One region of the Massilia sp. LXY-6 genome, then DNA from elsewhere that is predicted to be linked to it. Evidence: predicted binding sites of a transcription regulator. Region 1 holds the regulator's gene; the other holds the start of a gene.

What was found. The regulator NrdR, encoded in region 1, represses ribonucleotide reductase genes. The targets are predictions, from matches to a motif close to CACNANATNTNGTG.
Region 2: ACI48D_RS15525 (ribonucleoside-diphosphate reductase subunit alpha) is a predicted target of NrdR. The motif match lies at 9,622-9,635, and genes of this name have one in related genera.

Annotation. Positions count from the first base shown of each region.
Region 1 covers NZ_JBKFGF010000043.1:72-10,989, reverse strand. The annotation lists gene ACI48D_RS19250 (M16 family metallopeptidase) at 1-545, shown strand, start outside; gene ACI48D_RS19245 (RMD1 family protein) at 610-1,494, opposite strand; gene ACI48D_RS19240 (S9 family peptidase) at 1,584-3,548, opposite strand; gene ACI48D_RS19235 (riboflavin synthase) at 3,714-4,343, opposite strand; gene ribD (bifunctional diaminohydroxyphosphoribosylaminopyrimidine deaminase/5-amino-6-(5-phosphoribosylamino)uracil reductase RibD) at 4,350-5,462, opposite strand; gene ACI48D_RS19225 (GspH/FimT family pseudopilin) at 5,512-6,096, opposite strand; gene ACI48D_RS19220 (type IV pilin protein) at 6,093-6,548, opposite strand; gene ACI48D_RS19215 (pilus assembly PilX family protein) at 6,587-7,393, opposite strand; gene ACI48D_RS19210 (PilW family protein) at 7,393-8,322, opposite strand; gene pilV (type IV pilus modification protein PilV) at 8,319-8,876, opposite strand; gene nrdR (transcriptional regulator NrdR) at 8,977-9,435, opposite strand; gene glyA (serine hydroxymethyltransferase) at 9,465-10,712, opposite strand; ZMP/ZTP riboswitch at 10,809-10,907, opposite strand.
Region 2 covers NZ_JBKFGF010000033.1:3,678-14,595, reverse strand. The annotation lists gene ACI48D_RS15575 (alkaline phosphatase) at 1-554, shown strand, start outside; gene ACI48D_RS15570 (SWIB/MDM2 domain-containing protein) at 726-1,121, opposite strand; gene ffh (signal recognition particle protein) at 1,357-2,724, opposite strand; partial or broken gene ACI48D_RS15560 (ABC transporter substrate-binding protein) at 2,973-3,946, shown strand; partial or broken gene ACI48D_RS15555 (ABC transporter permease) at 4,039-4,210, shown strand; gene ACI48D_RS15550 (ABC transporter ATP-binding protein) at 4,212-5,021, shown strand; gene ACI48D_RS15545 (cytochrome C assembly family protein) at 5,097-5,906, shown strand; gene ACI48D_RS15540 (PP0621 family protein) at 5,903-6,190, shown strand; gene ACI48D_RS15535 (sensor histidine kinase) at 6,240-7,883, shown strand; gene ACI48D_RS15530 (sigma-54-dependent transcriptional regulator) at 7,889-9,382, shown strand; gene ACI48D_RS15525 (ribonucleoside-diphosphate reductase subunit alpha) at 9,764-10,918, shown strand, end outside.

The DNA.
Region 1 (10,918 bases):
GCGCCGCCGAGGTCGACGAACTGGAAGAGCTGCGCCTGTCTGCCCTGACCGAGGTGATGAACATCCGCATCATCGACGTGCTGCGCGAAAAGCTGGGCCTGATCTACGGCGGCGGCATGGAAGCCTCGATGACGCGCATCCCCTACAGCCACTACACGGTGGGCGTGACCCTGCCGACCGGGCCGGAGAACGTCGACAAGGTCGTGGCCGCGACCTTCGCCGAGATCGAGCGCATGCGCACCCAGGGCCCGGACCAGGCCGACCTCGACAAGGTCAAGACCAACTGGCTGCAAACCTACCGCAAGTCGCTGCAGGAAAACGGCTACTGGCTGGCCGCGCTGCAGACCTCGCTGACCGAGGGCACCGACCCGGCCACCATCCTCACCTTCGACAAGGAAGTGCAGAAGCTGAGCGTGGCGGACCTGAAGAAGGCGGCGCAGCGCTACCTGAAGCCGGACAACTACGTGCAGGTGGTGCTGAATCCGGAAAAGGTGCCGGTGCCGGTGCCGGCGCAGGTGACGGCGGTGGCCTCGGCGCCCAGGTAATCTCGCGCCGTCGCACCGCGCCCGCCGTCGCCCCCGTCAAGGCGGGGACGGGTGATCACGCGAACTAGTGGCTGAAGTGCCCGTACACCGCCAGGCACAGCTCGACGAAGATCAGCAGCAGGATCGCGATCTCGAGCCTGTGCGAACTGTGGTAACGCATCGTTTCGACCAGGGTTTCGGCCGTATGCGACAAGGTCGTCAGCTTGCGGTCCAGGGTGATCGCCCGGTCTTCGAGTTCGTAGTCGCCTTCGAGCCTGGCATATAAGCCCGACAGGCCAGGGTTGTCCCACAGCAGGTCGGGACGATCGAGCACCCCCGCCCTGCCGTTCAGGCGGCTCTCGGCGAGCAACATGCTCCCGACCGCCTTCAGCAGCTCGGACGGTTTTGCGGAAAACCTCCCGTCTTCGGCCAGGTCGCGCGCGAGGGGCTCGCTGCGGTCGAAGTCGCGCGCGGCCTGGCGTTCCTGGAACGAGAGCATCGTCGCCTTGGCCATCACCTCGGCGATCAGTTGCAGGCGCAGCCGATCGGCGTTCTTGATCTTGATGGTTTGCCCCGACGGTCCTTCCTGCTCGTCCGGATCGACGTCGACGACGGTGACTTCGTCGCCGCCGAACTCACCGAAGCCGGACGAATGCGCACCGATCGCTTGCAGCAGGCGCGCCTTTTCGTCCGCCGAGCAGTTGAAGAGCACGATGGCGCCATACCTGAAAATGGCGGCAATACCGCCCTCGCCCAGCTTGACCATGGTCGGCGACTTGGCGATGACCTCGAATCCGGAAATCGCTTTCACGTCGATGCGCTCGGCGACCATGATCGCGTGAGCGCCGAACTGCAACCGGGTGATGACCGGACGCTGATGCGGCAGCTTTTCCGTTTTCAGGTGCAGCCCCTGGCGGCTGCGCGGGCGAGGATTCCAGTGAATCTGCTTTCTCTCTGTCTGGCTATCCATGGTCGTTCATTGGCCTGGTCCAGGCATGTATTCGAAAAGGCGTCATCATAGCGCGAAGACGCCGCCGCCAGCCCGGAGCACGGCCAGGTTTACTGCAGATACTTGTTGAACCACCCTATCTCACGGCTGCGCAGGTCCTTCTGGTGCTCCGGCTTGCGCAGCGCATGCCCTTCCCCTTCATAGATCACCAGCGTGGTCGGCACGCCCATCGCCTTCAGGCCGTGCCAGAACTCCAGCGACTGCGCCGGCGGGCATTCCACGTCGCGCTCGCCCACGTAGACCAGGGTCGGCGTCTTCGCGGCCTTGATCGATTCGATCGGCGAGGCGGCGCGGTAGACGGCCGGGTCGTCGTACATGGTGGCGCCGAAGAACGGGACCATCCACTGGTCGATGCCGTTCTGGCCGTAGTAGCTGATCCAGTTGGCGATGCCGGCGCCGGCCACCGCGGCCTTGAAGCGCTGGCTGTGGGTCACGCCCCACATCGTCATGTAGCCGCCGTAGGAGTGGCCCATCAGGCCCAGGCGCTGGCCATCGACCGGCGCCTGCTTGATGGCGGCGTCGACGCCGGCCAGGATGTCGCGCCAGTCGCCGCCGCCGAAGTCCTTCCTGTTGGCGTTGGTGAAGCTTGAACCTTGTCCGTAGCTGCCACGCGGGTTCGGCATGAACACGAAATAGCCTTCCTTGACCAGGTCGCGCACGAGGGAGTTGCCACCGTCGCCGGCCGAGATGTAGCGCGGGGTGCTTGCCGCGGCCGGGCCACCGTGCACCTGCACGATCATCGGATATTTTTTACCGGCGTCGACGTGGCGCGGGCCGACCAGCCAGCCTTGCACCTTGTAGCCGTCGTTGGTCCAGCTCACGCTCTGCGCCGACACGACCGGGGCAAAGGCCTCGTTGTCGCGGGTGATCGGATTCAGCTCCGGCAGGCGGCCGGCGACGATGCGCGGGGCGTGCTCGAAGTCTTCGTGCACCGAGGCCGCCACCTTGCCGTCAAGGCTGAACACGAAGCGGCCGTCGCGCGAGGCGGAGGCCGTCACCGGGCCGCGCCACAGCACGCGGCTGCTGCGCGCCGCCGGGTCGATCGCCACCACTTCGGCATCGGCACCGGCCAGCACCGACGCCATCAGCTGCTGGCCGCGCCAGGCGATGCCGTTGAAGGTGCCGGCAAAGTCGGGAGTCACGTCGACCGGCTCGCCCCCCTCGATCGGGACCGTGTAGACGTCGCCGCCAACTGAGCCGAAGTCGCTCATCAGGCCGCCGATGAAGGCGACCGTCCTGCCGTCCGGGGACACGTGCGGCATGTTCATCTGCATCTTCGGCGCCGCCAGCACGCGCAGCTTACCGGTAGCAAGCTCGACGTGGCCGAGGGTCGCGATCCACCAGTTGTTGTCGCCGTTGCCCTTGGCGCTGCTGACGACGAAGCCGCGGCCATCGGGCGTCCAGTCGTATTCGTAGACGAAGGTGTCGCTTGGGGACACCAGGCGGAACGCGCCGCCGCTGCTGGAAACCACCGCGATGCGTTGCTCGTCTTCCTGCTCGGCCACGCCGATCTCGCCGATCTGGCGCGCGCCCGCCTCCACCGCGCCGGTCAGCTTCCTGGCGCCGACGGTGGCCAGGAAGGCCAGTTGGCGGCCGTCTGGCGACCAGCGCACGGTGTTCGCCACGCCCTTGATGGTGGCGACCGGGGTCAGCTTCCCGTTGCGCAGCACGTTGACGGTGGCGATGCCGGCCTTGCCGTCGGTGCTGACCAGCGCCATCGCGCTGCCGTCCGGCGACCACACCGGCGCTTCGATGCGGCATTGCGCGCAATCGGACTGTTCGAAGGTCGACACGAGCTTGCCGGTCGCGGTGTCGCGCACCACGATGCGCGGTCCCTGCTTCGCTTCGCCCTCGACGGTTTCCAGAGCGGCGATCCGCTCGCCATTGCCGGAGATTGCCAGCGAGCGGTAGCTGCGCATGCCCTCCGCCGAACTGATGCCGGCCGCGCCCAGCAATGCCACCAGCGCGGCGCCGCGGACCATGGCCGTCCACTGGATTGGTTCTACCTGCTTCATTACCTGTCCCTTTATCGTATTTTATTCTGCGGTAAATACAGGCGGGCGAATGCCTTGCCTACTGATTAATTACCAGCGGGAAGTCTACGACAAATGGCTGAGACGGAGAGAAAATTTGTGCGGCCGCCCTCGCGTGGGGGACGGCCGATGGATGCAGGAAGCGGATCAGGCCTTGGCGGCGGTCAGCATGCGCTCGACGTAGCGCGCGATCAGGTCGATCTCGAGGTTGACCCTGGCGCCGGCATGCAGGTGCTTGAGGGTGGTGACGGCAATCGTGTGCGGGATCAGGTTGATCGAGAAGCGGCAGACTTTGGCGCCGGCAGCAATGAGGTCCTCGACGCTGTTCACGGTCAGCGACACGCCGTTCACCACGATCGAGCCTTTGTAGGCCAGGTACTTGCCCAGTTCCAGCGGCGCGTCGATCACCAGCTTGAAGGATTCGCCGATCGGCTCGAAGCTGTGCACGGTGCCGAGGCCGTCGACGTGGCCGGAGACCAGGTGGCCACCCAGGCGCTCGGCCAGGGTCAGCGCCTTTTCCAGGTTCACTTCGCCCGGCTGGTCCAGGCCCGCGGTGCGGTTCAGGCTCTCGCGCGAGACGTCCACCGCGAACGCGTTGCCGCTCTTCTCGACCACGGTCATGCACGCGCCGTTGATGGCGATCGAGTCGCCCAGCGCGACGTCGTCCAGGCCCAGGCCGCCGGCCTCGATCTGCAGGCGCACGCCCGCGAACGAGCCGCCTTCGAGCGGCTTGACCGATTGGATGCTGCCCACGGCAGCGACGATTCCAGTAAACATACAGGCTTATCCCTTCGCAGTTTCGGTAGATTCTTGTTCGTTCTGTTCGACATGCGCTTCGAAGCGCGCCAGGATGCGCAGGTCGGGGCCGACCTGCTGCACGCCGTGGAAACGCAATGCAAGCTTGTCCCGCAGTTGCGCCAGCGGCGGCAGCGCGAACATGCCCTGCCCCGGTCCGATCAGGCTGGGCGCCAGGTAGACCAGCAGCTCGTCGACGCAGCCTTCGCGCACCAGCGAGGCGTTCAGCTTGCTGCCCGCTTCGACATGCAGCTCGTTGATCTCGCGTTTGCCCAGTTCCAGCATCAGGGCCGGCAGGTCGACCTTGCCGGCGCTGTTCGGCAACATGATGACTTCGTGGCCGGCGGCGCGCAGCAGCGCTTCCTTCCCGGCGTTCGCTTGCGCCGCGACGATCCAGCACGGTTCACCCTGCAGGATGCGGGCACCAACATCGATTTCGAGCCGGCTGTCGACGATCACGCGGCGCGGCTGCAAAGGCGTGTCAATGCCGCGCACGGTGAGCTGCGGATCGTCCGCCTTGACGGTGCCGATGCCGGTCAGGATCGCGCTGGCGCGGGCGCGCCAGGCATGGCCGTCGGCGCGCGCTTGCGGACTGGTGATCCACTGGCTCTCGCCCGATGCCAGCGCCGTCATTCCATCCAGGCTGGCGGCCGTCTTCAGGCGCACCCACGGGCGTCCGTGGCGCATGCGCTTGAAGAAGCCGATATTCAGTTCATAGGCCTCGTCGGCCATCAGGCCCGAGCTGACCGCGATGCCGGCCGCTTCCAGCTGCGCCAGACCGCGCCCGGCCACCAGCGGATTCGGGTCCGTCATCGCCGCCACCACCCGCCCCAGGCCGGCCTGGATCAGCGCGTTCGAGCACGGCGGCGTACGGCCGTAGTGGCTGCAGGGTTCCAGCGTGACGTAGGCGGTGGCGCCGGCAACAATCTTGCCGCGCGCATGAGCGTCGCGCAAGGCCTGGATTTCGGCGTGGGCCTGGCCGGCCGGCTGGGTATGGCCGGCGCCGATCACCTCGCCGTCGCGCACGATCACGCAGCCGATGCGCGGGTTCGGCGCGGTGATGTACATGCCCTTGGCGGCCCATTCCAGGGCCAGGGCCATGCCTTCGGTATCGCTCAATATCTGCACAATGTCGTTGAATTCGCTTGGTTCATGGCGGCGCGGGACCGTCGCAGGACGGGTCGCGCGCCGGGTCGCAGCTGCGGGCCCGGCCCAGCATGTTGATTTTAATACGGCGGACGCCGGCGCCGTGGAACAGCGACAGCGTGCCATAGCGCGCCGCCGCCGGGTTGGTGTCGCGGCAGCTGCGCCCGGCGCCATTGTAGGCGATATAGTAAGGCGGCGCCGGGCTCGTGAAGGAAAAGCCGACCGCCAGGCCCCGCGCCAGCGGACCGTGCTCCGCCAGGATGGTCTCGCCCGCTCCCGGCTGGCGGTCGCCGTCGCGGTCGAGAAACACGGTCCAGCCGCGGCTCCAGTCGGCCCCGCCCGCGCCCTTCGGCAGCAGCATGACGACCTCGCCGCGCGCCAGCGCCTGGGCGCGCGCCAGGCCGATCGCGGCGAACAGGTCGCCGGTGGCGGTCTTCAGCTGCTGGGTACGGACCAGGTCGCGCAAGCTCGGAACGCCCACCGCCAGCAGCACCCCGGCCACCGCCAGCACGACCAGCAGCTCGGCCATCGAAAAGCCGTCCCTTGGCCGTGGCGGCGGCCGCGCTTGCCGGCGGCGCGGACCGCTCATGGCCAGCAGCGGCCCGTGCCCTGCGCCGCGCGCGCGCCGACGCTGTCGAGGGTCAACACGCCGCATTCCGGATCGCGGAAGCGGCCGTCGACCCTGGCGGTACCGGGACGGGCGCGCAGTTCGACGCAACTGGCGATGTCCTGCCCGGGGCAGGCACGTGCGTCCAGCTCGTAGGCGCTGGCGGCTGCCGTCGTTCCCGACCACCAGTGGAAGCCCTGTGCCTGCGCACCGTCCGCACCATCGTCCGCGGACGAGAATTCGGCATAGCTGTTGTGCTGCAGGCGGTAGCGCTCCTGCTGCCGCATCGCTTCGATCAGGGCGATCTGCCCTTCGGTGCGCTTGGTGCGCGCGATATAGCCGGTATAGCCCGGGTAGGCCAGCGCCGCCAGGACCGACACGATGGCCAGCACCACCAGCATTTCGATCAGGGTAAAGCCGCGTCGTGCCTGCATGGTTCCCGTCCCCCTCATGGGCTTGTCGATGTCCTCATTCACTCCACTGCCTCGGCATGCAGCCGCGGCCAGTTGGCGATCTCGCGCCAGCCGATGCGTCCCGCCGGCAGCTGGGCAGGCGGCGTTGCGGCAGCGTTGCCGTCGTTGCCGTTGCCGGCTCCCGGTCCGGTGGCCGGCGGACCGGGAGCGGCCGGCCCGTCGGCGCGGGGCCCTGGATCGTCCGATGGATTGCCGGTGCCGGGCGGCGCCGGCTTCGGCTTGCGATACACGGACTGCAGCACGACCCGGGTCGCGGCATTGCTGCCGAAACCGATCGCCGTGATCCGGTAGAAGCTGCCGAGGGGCTCGCCCGCGCCCGGCGGCGCGATGTGCTCGATGAGGTAGGCCGGCGGCCTCGCCGGCAGCAGGCCCTTGCCCGTGCGAAGGGTCGCACCGGTAAAGTATCCGTAAGGCACCAGGGCCGGGTTGCCGGGCTCGGCCAGGTCGAGCGCCTGCCAGGCCGGCGGCGAGCTCGCGCTGCACAACCCGCGCGCGCTGCCGGCGCGCCCGCAGCCATCGACGAAGCTGGCCGCGCCGGCGGCAGTGAATTGCGCGGCGCGGGCCGGCTCGGTGCCGGCAGCGGCGGCGATGTCGCGCTCGGCGTCGCGCAGGGCCGCTTCGGCCGCCTCGTGGGCAAGGCTGCGCTCGCGTTCGGCGCCGGCCGAAGCGATCGAGGCAAACACCGCGCGGCAGACGGAGGCCGCGACCAGCATCGCCGCCAGCATCAGCACCAGCGCGCAGACCAGGGCCGCGCCGCGCTGGCGCATTGGTCCCGGCAAGATGGCGCCGCAGGGCGCGCGCGCCATCACAAGGCTCCCGCCGGCAGCGCCACGGTGGCCAAAAACAGCCGGCGCTCGCGTCGTTGCAAGCCATCCGGCAAGGCGTCTTCTCGCAGCAGCGTGCCCTGGTCGCCCCGCCCCGCGCCGGCCGCATACGTGGCGCCGAACAATGCAAACTCCCGGTCCGGGCGGTCGTGCCGGGTCGGCCGGGCGCCGTGCAGCAACAGGGCGATGCGCACGCTGACCACCCGCTTCCACCACGTGCGGCGCTTGAACTCCTGCGGCGGCAGGCCGGATCCGAGGGCAGCATCGAGCGCCCGGATCGCATCGGCATTCACGTAGCGGTTGGCGGCGCCGTCGCGCGGGGTGTCGGTGTCCAGGCCGTACAGCAGCTGGAAACTGTCGACGCCCGTGACCACCGCGTCTGCGCTCCAGTTGGCGGCGCCGCGGTACTTGCAGCGCAGCTCGGCCTCGCCATCGCCGTTCTTAGCGACGTAAAAGATGCTCCAGCCCTCTTCGCCCGCACCGACGCCGAAGCCCGCGCAGTTGAGCACGCTGCCGTCGCCACCTGGCCCGCCACCGGCACCGGGAAAGCGCACTGCCAGCACATCGCTGCCGTTCGCCACGGCCGGCAGCGGGGCAGCGATGTCGGCCGTGGCGCTGCCGAGCGAGCGCGCATCCAGCCCCGCCAGCGGCGCCGGCAGGTCCAGCGGCGCCGACAGCTCGAGTTGCAGGGGGTCGGCATGGGCGGCCTGGCGTACCGCGCGGGCGACCAGTTCGACGGCGTAGCGGCCGGCGTCGTCGAGGGCCGCGCTTTCCAGCTGGGCGGCGTAGGCGCCGTTGGCCAGGGCCAGCAGCCGGGCGGCGGCCAGCACGACGGCCAGGCCGATGGCGATCGCCACCATCATCTCGGTCAGGGTCAGGCCGGCCTGGCGCAGGGGCAAGCGGGCGCTCATGGCGTGCCGGCCCCGAGCGTCAGGAACACCATCGGCACCTTGGCTACCGGCACGTCCTGCACGCCCCGCCTGGCGTGCCAGCCCAGCTTGATCGTGACCGGGGCGCCGGGATGATCCGTGCAGCTCCACGGCAGCAGGCCGGCCGGGTCCGGCTGCTGGTCGTCACGGCACACGCGCATGCGTCCGCCGGGAAAGCGCACAGACAGCGCCTCCGCGGTGTCGGCCAGGTCGGCGTTCGCCATCTGCGCCGGGGAACAATCGGCGTCATAGCAGGAAACCGTGGCGGCGGCCTCGCCGGCCTCGGCATCGAACTGGAGATAGGGATTGGCGGCATCGGGCAGCGCCATCGCGGCCGGATTCGCGCGCATGCGCTGCGCCAGCGAGGCGGCCAGCCGCGTGCCGTCGGACAGGCGCGCGGCCTCGCCCGCGGCGCGCACGGCCACTGCCTGCACCGCCGCGGCCCCGGCGACGCCGAGGGCGACGACGAACAGGGCCACCAGCACTTCCGCCAGCGTGAAGCCGGCGCAAGGGCGAAGGGCACGACGGCCGCGCATGCTGCACCTCCAGTCTCGGTTTAGGGAAACCAGACCTTATCAGGCGAGCCGAGGCCAGCCGTGTGACGGCTCAAGCGTACAAAGGGAACTAAATGGGGGCTTATTTTCGCGGCTGGCCGACTTCGGCGATCGCTTCCTGGAACTCGGCCAGGTCCTCGAAGTTCTTGTAGACCGAGGCGAAGCGGATGTAGGCGATCTTGTCGAGACGCTTGAGTTCCTGCATCACGAGTTCGCCGACGTAGACGCTGTCGACTTCGCGGCGGCCGCTGGTGAGCAATTTTTCCTCGATCGAGGCGATGGCGGCATCGATGGCGCCGGCGGCCACGGGACGCTTGCGCAGGGCCAGCATCAGGCTGCCGCGCAGCTTCTTCGATTCGAATTCGGTGCGACTGCCGTTCTTCTTGACGATGATCGGCATCGACAGCTCGACCCGTTCATAGGTCGTGAAACGCTTGTCGCATTGGGCGCAGCGGCGCCGGCGGCGGATGGAGTCCCCTTCCTCGGATACGCGGGTATCGAGGACCTGGGTGTCTTCATGCTGACAGAAGGGGCATTTCATGGTCGCCGGGCTGCTGCGCTATGGACGCGTTAGGCTGCGTAGACCGGATACTTGTCGGTCAATTTCTTCACTTCGGCCTTGACGCGCTCGATGGTCGCGGCGTCATGCGGGTTGTCCAGCACGTCGGCGATCAGATTGCCGACCTTGGTCGCATCCTCTTCCTTGAAGCCGCGGGTGGTGAAGGCCGGGCTGCCGAGGCGGATGCCGGAGGTCACGAACGGTTTTTGCGGGTCGTTCGGGATGCCGTTCTTGTTGCAGGTCATGTGTGCCTGGCCCAGGATCGCTTCCGCTTCCTTGCCGGTCAGGCCCTTCGAACGCAGGTCGACCAGCATGACGTGCGACTCGGTACGGCCGGACACGATGCGCAGGCCGCGTGCGATCAGCGCCTCGGCCAGGGCCTTGGCGTTCCTGACCACCTGCCGCTGGTATTCCTTGAATTCCGGCGACAGCGCTTCCTTGAAGGCGACCGCTTTACCGGCGATCACGTGCATCAGCGGACCGCCCTGGATGCCCGGGAAGATCGCCGAGTTGATGGCCTTCTCGTGCTCGGCCTTCATCAGGATGATGCCGCCGCGCGGGCCGCGCAGGGATTTGTGGGTGGTCGAGGTGACGAAGTCGGCGTGCGGCACCGGGTTCGGGTATTCACCGGCGGCGATCAGGCCGGCATAGTGCGCCATGTCGACCATGAAGTAGGCGCCGATTTCCTTGGCGATGCGGGCGAAGCGCTCGAAGTCGATGCGCAGGGCAAAAGCGGAGGCGCCGGCGATGATCAGCTTCGGCTTGTGCTCGCGGGCCAGGCGCTCCATCTGCTCGTAGTCGATGTCTTCCTGTTCGGTCAGGCCGTAGGAGATGACGTTGAACCATTTACCGGACATGTTCAGCGCCATGCCGTGGGTCAGGTGGCCACCTTCGGCCAGCGACATGCCCATGATGGTGTCGCCCGGCTTGAGCATGGCGAAGAACACGCCCTGGTTGGCCTGCGAGCCCGAGTTCGGCTGCACGTTGGCGGCCTCGGCGCCGAACAGCTGCTTGACGCGGTCGATCGCCAGCTGCTCGGCGATGTCGACGTATTCGCAGCCGCCGTAGTAGCGCTTGCCTGGGTAGCCTTCAGCGTACTTGTTGGTCAGCTGGGAACCCTGCGCCTGCATCACGGCCGGCGAGGTGTAGTTCTCCGATGCGATCAGCTCGATGTGGTCCTGCTGGCGGGTGTTTTCCTTCTGGATCGCATCCCACAGTTCCGGGTCGACGTTGGCGAGCGTGTGATCTTTTGCAAACATGAAAAAACTCCAATCGATAAGAGTACCAGGCAACAGGCAGCGCTGAACTAAGGCGGGAGCCGGACATAGGCAGCCGCGATACGAACCGTACCAGTCGAAGGCTGCCCAGGCGAACGGCAAACGACATCTCACGCTCCACGGTGGATCTCCACCTTCGCCGCCCTCGGGCGGTTTTCGCCAGTTACGTGAGACGTAAATGGAACTCC
Region 2 (10,918 bases), on a different contig from region 1:
AGTCGATCGAGCTGCTGTCGAAGAACCCGAACGGGTTTTTCCTGATGGTCGAAGGCGGCAAGATCGACCACGCGCTGCACGATTCGAACGCGAAGAACGCGCTGGAAGAGGTGGTCGATTTCGATAACGCGATCCAGGCCGCGCTGGACCGCATGCGCCAGCTCGATCCGGGCCTGGAGCACACGCTGATCGTGGTGACGGCCGACCATGACCACACGATGGTGATGAACGGCTATCCGAAGCGCGGCAACCCGATCCTCGGCATCGTGCGCGACTACGCGACCGGCGAGCCGGCGCGCGATGCGGACGGCAAGACCTACACGACCCTGGTGTACGGCGGCGGCCCGAACCGCCCGGACACCCGCCTTGATGTCGACGACGCGCGCGCACAGGCGCTGGACTACCGGCAGGAGGCGGCCGTGCGCCTGTCCGGCGAAGGCCATGGCGGCGGCGACGTCAAGCTGTATGCGGCAGGCGCCGGCTCGGCGCCGTTCAAGGGAACGATCGAGAATACCAGGGTGTTCGAGTTGATGAAGGCGGCCAGCGGCTTGTGATCCGTCGTCCCCGCGCAGGCGGGGACCCAAGTCCGTGGCTACTCGCCAAACCTGGATTCCCGCCTGCGCGGGAATGACGTGTTAGCGCTGGCCATAAACAAAAAGCCCCGGCAAGACCGGGGCTTTTCATTTGGACTGGTATGGGGCCAGTGGGGCGACCTGTCGTCGTTATTATTTGAGGTGATCCGAGATCAGCTTGGTCATCTCGAACATCGATACCTGGGCCTTGCCACCGAAGACGGCTTTCAGCTTGTCGTCGGCGTTGATCATGCGGCGGTTTTGGGCGTCCTGCAGGTCCTGCTTCTTGATGTAGTCCCAAACTTTCTTGGTGACTTCGGTACGCGGCAGCGGCTTGTCGCCCACCACTGCGGCCAGCGTCGCCGACGGGGTCATCTCTTTCATGAAAGCGGCGTTGGGCTTACGGGCTGCGGCCGGCTTCTTTGCTGCTGCTGCTTTCGGTGCTGCTGCTTTGGCAGGAGCTGCCTTTTTTGCTGCAGGCTTCGCCGCTGCAGCCGGTTTTGCAGCGGCCTTTGCCGGCGCTGCGGTGGATTTTTTGGCTGTTGCCATCTTCGAGCCTCCTAAACGGAACACGTGGAAAATTGCGCAATGATTCGCACCGGCTTATATTGGTAGGGTTTTAGTGTTCGTGCAAGTCTTTTTCGAAATTTTTTCACTCTAACAAGCATCAAAATGGCAGATCGTGCCGGCGCCATCGCGCCAGAGTGAAAAAACCGGTCGAAAGGACGTAAAAAAGCCGTGCGAAGCAGCTGCCACGCACGGCTTTCCGGGACCGTCCAAACGATCAGCGCATGCCGGGCATCATGCCCTTCATCCCGCGCATCATCTTCATCAGGCCGCCGCCTTTGAGCTTCTTCATCATCGTGTTCATCTGGTCGTACTGAGTCAGCATGCGATTCACTTCCTGCACCTGCACGCCGGCACCGGCGGCGATGCGGCGCTTGCGGTTAGCCTTGATCAGTTCCGGCTTGGCGCGTTCCTGCGGCGTCATCGAGTCGATGATGCCGCACATGCGGCGCACCTGCTTCTCGGCCTGGTCCATGTTGGCGCCGGCTGCCGCCTGCTGGAACTGGGCCGGAAGCTTGTCCAGCAGTCCCGACATGCCGCCCATCTTCTTCATCTGGGTCAGCTGGGCCTTGAAGTCGTTCATGTCGAACTTGCCGCCGGACTTGATCTTGTTGGCCATGTCGGTCGCGGCCTGCATGTCCACGCCCTTGCGCGCTTCTTCGACCAGGGCCAGGATGTCGCCCATGCCCAGCACGCGGTTGGCCATGCGCGCCGGGTCGAAGGCTTCCAGGCCGTCCAGCTTTTCGGACACGCCGGCGAACTTGATCGGCTTGCCGGTCACGTGGCGCACCGACAGCGCCGCACCGCCGCGCGAGTCACCATCGAGCTTGGTCAGGATCACGCCGGTCAGCGGCAGCGCCTCGTTGAAGGCCTTGGCGGTATTGATCGCATCCTGGCCGACCATGGCGTCGACCACGAACAGGGTCTCGACCGGGTTCACGGCGGCGTGCACCGCGGCGATCTCCTGCATCATCGCCTCGTCGATCGCCAGGCGGCCGGCGGTGTCGATGATCAGGACGTCGTGGTAGTGCTTCCTGGCCCAGTCCAGCGCGTTGCGGGCGATGTCGACCGGCTTGTCGGTCGCACTCGAGGGAAAGAAGTCGGCGCCGACCTGCTTGGTGACGGACTCTAGCTGCGCGATCGCGGCCGGGCGGTAGACGTCGGCGGAGACGGTCAGGACCTTTTTCTTCTTCTGTTCCTTGAGGTACTTGGCCAGCTTGCCGGTGGTGGTGGTCTTGCCGACACCCTGCAGGCCCGCCATCAGGATGATCGCCGGCGGCTGCTGCGCGAAGGACAGCTGGCTTGCTTCGGGGCCGAGGTCGGCACCCATCAGGGCCGCCAGCTCCTTCTGCACCACGCCAACCAGGGCCTGGCCGGGGGAGAGCGAGCCGATGACTTCTTCGCCCAGCGCTTTTTCCTTCACGTTGGCGATGAATTCGCGGACTGCCGGCAGCGCCACGTCCGCCTCGAGCAGGGCCAGGCGCACTTCGCGCAACATCTCGGCGGTGTTCGATTCGGTCAGACGTGCCTCGCCGCGCATCGTCTTGACGACTTTGGCAAGGCGTTGGGTCAGGTTATCCAGCATGGTTGTGTTCTACCTAGATTGTGTGTGGGCGCAAACCGCCATTTTACCCCATGTCGGGACGGGTTTTCGCCGGACAAGACCCTCATCCGCCGTCTGCAAGGAGAAAAGTCAAGCGAACGGTTTGAGGCCTTGCAAATCGATACTTGTACTGTTTGACAATGTATTGCCGAACGTTATAGCCTCAAAGAAATGTCAGGTTTGCATTACCGCAGCAGCTCATTGAACCAGAACAAAACGGAGAGACAGCAATGACAGCAAAAGCGTTTGGCAAAACCTTCATCATCGCGGCCCTGCTGGCCGCAGGCAGCGCCCAGGCCCAGGAAGTCGTCCGCCTCGGCAACCTCAAGTTCGCGCATTACGGCGCGGTGTCGTACATCAAGGAGATCGCGCCCAAGTGCGGCATCAAGGTCGAGGAGCGGTCTTCGCCAAGGGCCTGGACGTGATGCAGGCCATCATCGCCGGCGAGATCGACGTCGGCACGACGGCGTCGGAAGCGGCGATCTCGGGCCGTGCCGGCAACGCCCCGATCTACGTGGTGGCCGGTTTCGCCAAGGGTGGCGTGCGCCTGGTGGCGGGGCAGGGCAGCAATATCAAGAGCGTCAAGGACCTGAAGGGCAAGAAGGTCGGCGTGACCCGCGGCGGCATCCAGGAAGTGCTGCTGATGGCCGAGCTGCAGAAGGTGGGCTTGAGCGCCGACGCCGCGCCGGGCAAGGACGTGCAGCTGGTGTTCCTGGCCTACGCCGACCTGAACCAGGCGCTGCTGGGTAAGAACATCGACGCCATGATGCAGTCCGAACCTCAGTCCTCGCAGGCGATCAACAAGGGCTTCGGCGTGGAAATTCTCAAGCCTTACGACACCCCGATCGGCTCGCCGGTGCGGACCATGGTGATGACCGAGAAGTTCTATACGACCAAGCGCCCGCTGGCCGGGAAGTTCATGCGCTGCTTCGTGCAGGCCACCAGCACCTTCATCAAGGATCCGGCGCTGGCCGAGAAATACGTGCGCGACGTCGTGTTCAAGGGCCAGATCACCAGCGACGACTTCCGCGACGCGATGGGCAATGCCGAGTACACCTACGACATCACCCCGGAGCACATCCAGACCACCACCGACATCATGTACAAGACCGGCGTCGGCCGCATGGCCAAACCGCCGGCAGCGAAGGAGTGGGTCAAGACCGACCTGCTGGAAGAAGCCAAGAAGAGCCTGAACGTCAAATAATCGCAATGCGAACGTCACGCGTGGGCACGGGGTGCCCACGTGGAAGCCGTGGAGGACTGGGGATGGCGCAAAGAAGATGGCCAGACATCGCGGTCGCGCTGAACAACGGCCTCGGCTTCCGCATCCTCGAGGCGCGCGAATACTTCTGGTCCGAAGATCATCGCCGGCATGATCACCATCGGCCTGCTTGGCCTGGCGATCGATACGGGCATGAACAAGCTGAACAACCACCTGCTGCGCTGGCACCGCGGCCTGGAGCATTGACATGAGCGCACCTGACGCAAAAGCCCATATTGTCATCGACAATGTCAGCAAGGTATTCGAGACCGACGGACGCAGCATGGCCGCGCTCGATAGCATCGGCCTCGAGATCCCGCGCGGCCAGTTCGTCTGCCTGCTCGGCCCTTCCGGCTGCGGCAAGTCGACCCTGCTGAACGCCATTGCCGGCTTCGCGCCGCCGACCCGGGGCAGCATCACGGCCGACGGCGCGGCGGTGACCGGGCCGGGGCCGGAGCGCGGCATGGTGTTCCAGGAATACGCGTTGTTCCCGTGGATGACGGTCGAGCAGAACGTCGGCTTCGGCCTCGAGATCAAGGGCATGGGCAAGGTGCAGGTCGCCGCGCGCGTGGCCGAGCTTTTGCGGCTGCTGTCGCTGGAGGATTTCGGCAAGCGCTATCCGAAAGACCTGTCCGGCGGCATGCGCCAGCGGGTCGCGATCGCGCGCGTGCTGGCGCTGGACTCGCCGATCCTGCTGATGGACGAGCCCTTCGGCGCACTCGATGCGCTGACCCGCCGCAACCTGCAGGACGAGCTGCTGCGCATCTGGGCCGAGCTGAAGAAGACCGTGATCTTCGTCACCCACAGCATCGAGGAAGCGATCTACCTGGCCGACCGCATCGTCGTGATGACCTACCGGCCGGGCACGGTCAAGCGCGACATCGTGGTCGACCTGCCGCGCATGCGCGACCCCAGCGCGCCCGAGTTCAACGCGCTCAAGCGCGAGCTGGGGCAGCTGGTAATGGAAGAGCAGCTGCGGCATCATGAGGCGGAGATCAAGTCCGCGGCTGTCGACTAGCCGTCGTCCCGCGACAACGACGTAGTAATCAGGCAAGCTGTCCTCCCTCCATCCGGATAGTGTAGACTCGCGCGTATGCAAACCACCTTTTTCATCGCCGCGGCCATCCTGTACGCGGTGTGTGCCCTGCTGCCGGCGCGGCGGGGCAGCGTCGTGTCCGGAGTGACCACCGCGGCGTGGATCCTGCATGGCGCGGCGCTGTGGCCGGACGTGCTGTCCAACGGCGAACTGCGGGTCGGCTTCGCCTTCATGCTGTCGGCCGCGCTGTGGATCTCGGTGGCGGCCTGGTGGCTCGAAAACCGCAACTTCGCGCTCGACGGCATGCGTCGCATGATCATGCCGTGCGCGGCGGTGTCGGCGCTGCTGCCGTCGCTGTTCCCGGGCAGCCTGATCCCATTCAGCGAGCAGGCCCAGTCGCCGGCCTTCGGCTGGCACGTCGCCATCGCCGTCATGGCCTACAGCACGCTGACCATCGCCGCCTTCCACGCGGTGCTGATGGCGCTGCAGGAGACCCGCCTGCACACGCGCAGTGCGAAAAAGGGCTGGCTGGGCGCGGCGATCGACCAGTTGCCGGCCCTGCTGACCATGGAAAAGCTGCTGTTCCGGATGATCGGCATCGGCTTCGTGCTGCTCAGCCTGACGGTCCTGTCGGGGATCGTGTTCTCGGAACAGCTGTTCGGGCGCGCGCTGCGCTGGGACCACAAGAATATATTCGCGCTGCTGTCGTGGCTGTTGTTCGCCGCGCTGCTGGCCGGACGCCGCTGGCGCGGCTGGCGCGGCAAGACCGCGCTGCGCTTCACGCTGGCGGGTTTCGCTACCTTGGCGCTGGCGTATGTCGGCAGCCGTTTTGTCTTCGAAGTCGTTCTGCACCGGGGGTTCACATGACGCGACTGCTCTTCTGGATTGCGCTCATCATCCTGGTGGTGATGGCGGTACGCAGCAAACTGCGGGCGGCAGGGGCCGCGCGCGGCTATCACCCGCAAGGCGGGGAGGGAGCGCCGGCCGCCGGCCCGGCCCGTGCCCCGGCCCGCGTCGAGGAATCCGAACGCATGACCAGCTGCGCCCACTGCGGCATCTATTTCCCGGCCTCGGAAGCGGTGCACGCGGATGGGCGCGACTTCTGCAGCCAGGCGCACGCGCGCCAGACGGCTGCTTCCCGGCCAGATTGAGAACCTATGCCAGCAGCGACTCAATCCTGCCGGGATAGGTTCTAAGCCGATGTCGCCGTTGCGGGCCCTGTCCGCCGCGTCGCGGGAGACCTTCTGGCGCTCGCTGCAGACGCTCAACGTGACGCGCATCGTGATCGCGCTGGTGCTGCTGGTCTACCTCACGGTCGACGCGCGCCGCGGCCACACCGTCAATCTCCTGAGCGGCACGGCCTATGCCGAGACCTGCATCGCCTACGTGCTGGCCGCCCTGGTGTTCGCCGCCGTTACCCAGCGCTGGCGGCGCCGCTTCCTGTGGCAGCTGTCGTGCCAGATCCTGGTCGACATCGCCGCCATCTCGTTGCTCTACCTGGCCGCCGGTGGCGCGCGCAGCGGCCTCGGGCTGCTCTACCTGTTCCCGCTGGCCGGCGCGGCGATTCTGGCGCCGCTGCTGCTGGCGCTGTTCTCGGCCTCGCTCGCGACCCTGTTCCTGCTGGCCGAGAGCATCTACCAGATCTTCATCAGCGACCAGGAGCCGCCGCTGTTCCAGGCCGGGATAATGGGCGCCGCCTTCTTCGCCGTGGTGCTGCTGGTGAGCCGGCTGGCGGCGCGGCTGATCGGACAGGAGGAGCTGGCCGCGAAGCGCGGCGCCGACCTCGAGATCCAGCAGGCGGTCTACCGGATCGTGGTCGACGACGTCGGCGACGGCATCCTGGTGGCGGGGCACGACGGCTTCGTCTTCGCCGGCAATCCGGCGGCGCGCCGCATGCTGGGGCTGGAAACCGACAGCGAATTCCGTCTGGCCGACATCCCCGCCCTCGAGCCGGTGGCGCAAAGCTTCGCTGCCTGGCTGGCGGGCGGCGCCCAGGCTGAGGCTTACGTCACCGTCAAGCGCTGGCAGGGCCAGAAGGGCCCGGTGCGCGGCCGCCTCGACCAGCCGGTGCACCTGAAGCTGCGTTTCGCGCGGGTCGACACGCCGGACGGCGCGGCCGAGCGCAGCCTGGTCTTCATGCAGGACGTGAGCGCCATCGAGAACCAGGCGCAGCAACTGAAGCTGGCCTCGATGGGCCGGCTGACCGCCAGCATCGCGCACGAGGTGAGGAATCCGCTGTCGGCGATCGGCCACGCGACCTCGCTGCTGGCCGAAGACCTGACCGGCCCGGCCGAGACCCGCCTGTTGCGCATCGTCGGCGACAACGTGGCGCGCGTGAACCGCATGGTCGAGGACATCCTGAAACTGTCGCGCAAGGTGCAGCCGGGCGGCGAGCCGGTGTGCCTGAGCGTTTTCCTGGCCGAGCTGCAGGCCGAGTTCACGGAAACCCATGGCGTGCCCGATAATATGGTGTGGATCGGCGACGCCGGCCTTCGCACGGTGCGCTTCGACGGCCTGCACCTGCGCGAAGTACTGGTCAACCTGCTCGGCAATGCCGTGCGCTATGCGAGCGGCAAGCCGGCCAGCATCCGGGTATTCCCGGTGCTCGACGCCACCGGCCGCGTCGAACTGCACGTGCAGGACGACGGTCCCGGCATCACGCCCGAGGTACGGGCCCACCTGTTCGAGCCCTTCTATACCACCTCGAGCAAGGGCACCGGCCTGGGGCTGTACCTGGCACGCGAGCTTTGCCTGAACAATGGCGCCATGCTCGACTACGAATACCGGGTCGATCGTCCCGGCGTCGAAGCGACGGGCCGGTTCGTGATCACCTTCTATATATAGTGAGTATGAGTTCTCCCCGCATCCTTGTAGTCGACGACGAAGCCGACCTGCGCGAGCTGCTCGAGATCACCCTGGTCAGAATGGGCCTGGACGTCGACAGCGCCTCCACCGTGCGCGAAGCGCGTTCGCTGCTCGGACAGCATGGCTATGCGCTGGTGCTGACCGACATGCGCCTGCCCGACGGCACCGGCCTGGAGCTGGTGCGCGAGGTCGCCGGCCTGGGGCGCGCCACGCCGATCGCCGTGATCACCGCCTACGGCAGCGCCGAGAACGCGGTGGTCGCGCTGAAGGCCGGCGCTTTCGACTACGTCTCCAAGCCGGTGGTGCTGGAGGACCTGCGCACGATGGTGCGCTCGGCGCTGCGCCTGTCCGAGTCCCCGGCGGCGCCGGCGGCCGAAGATGCGGGCGAAGGGGAGGCCGGCGACGGCGGCAATTCGCGCCTGCTCGGCCGCTCGCAGGCGATGCAGGCGCTGCGCGCCCAGATCGGGCGGCTGGCGCGCTCGCAGGCGCCGATCGCCATCAACGGCGAATCCGGCAGCGGCAAGGAGCTGGCGGCGCGCGAGATTCACGCCCGGAGCGCGCGCGCCGGCAAGCCTTTCGTGGCCGTCAACTGCGGCGCGATCCCGGAAGCGTTGATGGAGGCCGAGTTCTTCGGTTATCGGAAAGGCGCGTTTACCGGCGCCACCGACGAGCGCGACGGCTTCTTCCAGGCGGCCAACGGCGGCACCCTGATGCTGGACGAGGTGGCCGACCTGCCGCTGGCGATGCAGGTGAAACTGCTGCGCGCGATCCAGGAGCGGCGCGTGCGCAAGATCGGCGCCACCGCCGAGGAAGCGGTGGACGTGCGCATCATCAGCGCCACTCACAAGGACCTGGGAAAACTGGTCGAGGGCGGCCAGTTCCGCCAGGACCTGTTCTACCGCCTGAACGTGATCGAGCTGACCCTGCCGCCGCTGCGCGGGCGCCTCGACGACCTGCCGCTGCTGACCGAGGCCATCCTCGCGCGCCTGGCGGGACCGGGCAATGCGCGGCTCGGCGCCGGGGTGCTGGACGCGCTGCGCGGCTACGCCTTTCCCGGCAACGTGCGCGAACTGGAAAATATCCTGGAACGCGCGCTGGCCTTTGCCAACGATGGCGTGATCGAGGTCTGCGACCTGCTGCTGAAGGGTGCGCGCCTGGCCGATTCCGCCGCCGGCAGCGCCGCCGCGGCCGCCGAGACGGCGCCGGCCGAGGTGCAGGCGCCCGTGCCCGTCGCGCCGCCGGCCGCCGCCGTGATTGCTGCGGCCGCCGAGCCGGGGCCGGGCCTGCCCGCCCTGGGCGCCGGCGAGCTGCCCAGCAACCTGCCGGACTACCTGAACCAGGTCGAGCGCGACATCATCCAGCGTGCCCTGCAGCAGACCCAGTTCAACCGCACCCAGGCCGCGAACCTGCTCGGCATCAGCCTGCGCCAGTTGCGCTACCAGATGCAGAAGCTGGACATCCATGCACCTGAACCTTGATTCCGCTCATAGGCTGTTGTCTTTTCGCCATTGCAGCATGCCCTGAACGTGAACATCGTGGGCACTTGGCCCCACCACGCTGGTGCCCACGAAACCTTATGTTAGTGCTTACTTTCATTCTGAGGCCCGGAATGATTCGGCTTGGAAAATGTCAAGCTCGACGGCAGAAAAAAATCCGCTCAGCAGTCGCTTTGATCTTGCCGAATATCGACTACAATTAGGTCCATAAGGCTGTTCGACACTAGATGTAGTGGTCAGCCTCGACAAACAGAACAACAGGGGCAGGGGCGCATCCAGCGTTTTCCGATTGTGCGTCCCCGTTCATCATTCTCAAAAAGTTATTAGGTTGCCAACTTTGATATGTTGGCATTGGGAGCCTTAATGCAAACATCATCGGACATTTCCATCAATCCGCAAGCCGCGTCGACCGGCGCGAGCGCCGCTGAACTGGTCGCCAATAACGACTACCGCATCATCCGCCGCAACGGCGCCGTGGTGCCGTTCGCTCCGACCAAGGTCGCGGTCGCGATGACCAAGGCTTTCCTTGCCGTGAACGGCGAGCAGGGCCGTGAGTCGGCGCGCATCCGCGAGCTGGTCGAGCAGCTGACGAACAATGTGGTCGCGGCCCTGGTGCGCCGCCAGCCGAACGGCGGTACCTTCCACATCGAGGATGTGCAGGACCAGGTGGAGTTGTCCCTGATGCGCTCGGGCGAGCATGACGTCGCGCGCGAATACGTGCTGTACCGCGCCAAGCGCATGGAAGAGCGCCGCGCCGCCAAGGAAGCTTCCGGCAGCGCCCAGATCGACGCGCCGCAGTTCAGCGTGGTCGACGGCGGCGTGCGCCGTCCGCTGGACATGAACGAAGTCTCGGCCCTGATCGGCGCCGCCTGCGTCGGCCTGGAAAAGCACGTCGACGCCGACGCCATCCTGGCCGAAACCGTCAAGAACCTGTACGACGGCGTGCCGGTCGAGGAACTGCACAAGTCGGCCATCCTGGCTGCCCGCGCGCTGATGGAAAAGGACCCGGCCTACAGCCAGGTCACCGCGCGCATCCTGCTGCACACCATCCGCAAGGAAGTCTTCGGCAAGGAAGTCCCGCAAGCCGGCGCCGCCGCCGAGTACGTGACTTACTTCCCGCAATATATCGCCAAGGGCATCGACGCCGAGCTGCTGGACGAAGAGCTGGGCAAGTTCGACCTGCAGAAGCTGGCCCGCGCCATCGTCGCCGACCGCGACCTGCAGTTCGGCTACATCGGCCTGCAGACCCTGTACGACCGCTACTTCCTGCACATCCGCGAAACCCGCATCGAGATGCCGCAGGCCTTCTATATGCGCGTCGCGATGGGCCTGGCGCTGCGCGAAGAGAACCGCGAAGCGCGCGCGATCGAGTTCTACAACCTGCTGTCGAGCTTCGACTTTATGAGCTCGACCCCGACCCTGTTCAATTCGGGCACCCGCCGCTCGCAGCTGTCGTCGTGCTACCTGACCACCGTCGGCGACGACCTGGAAGCCATCTACGACGCGATCAAGGAAAAC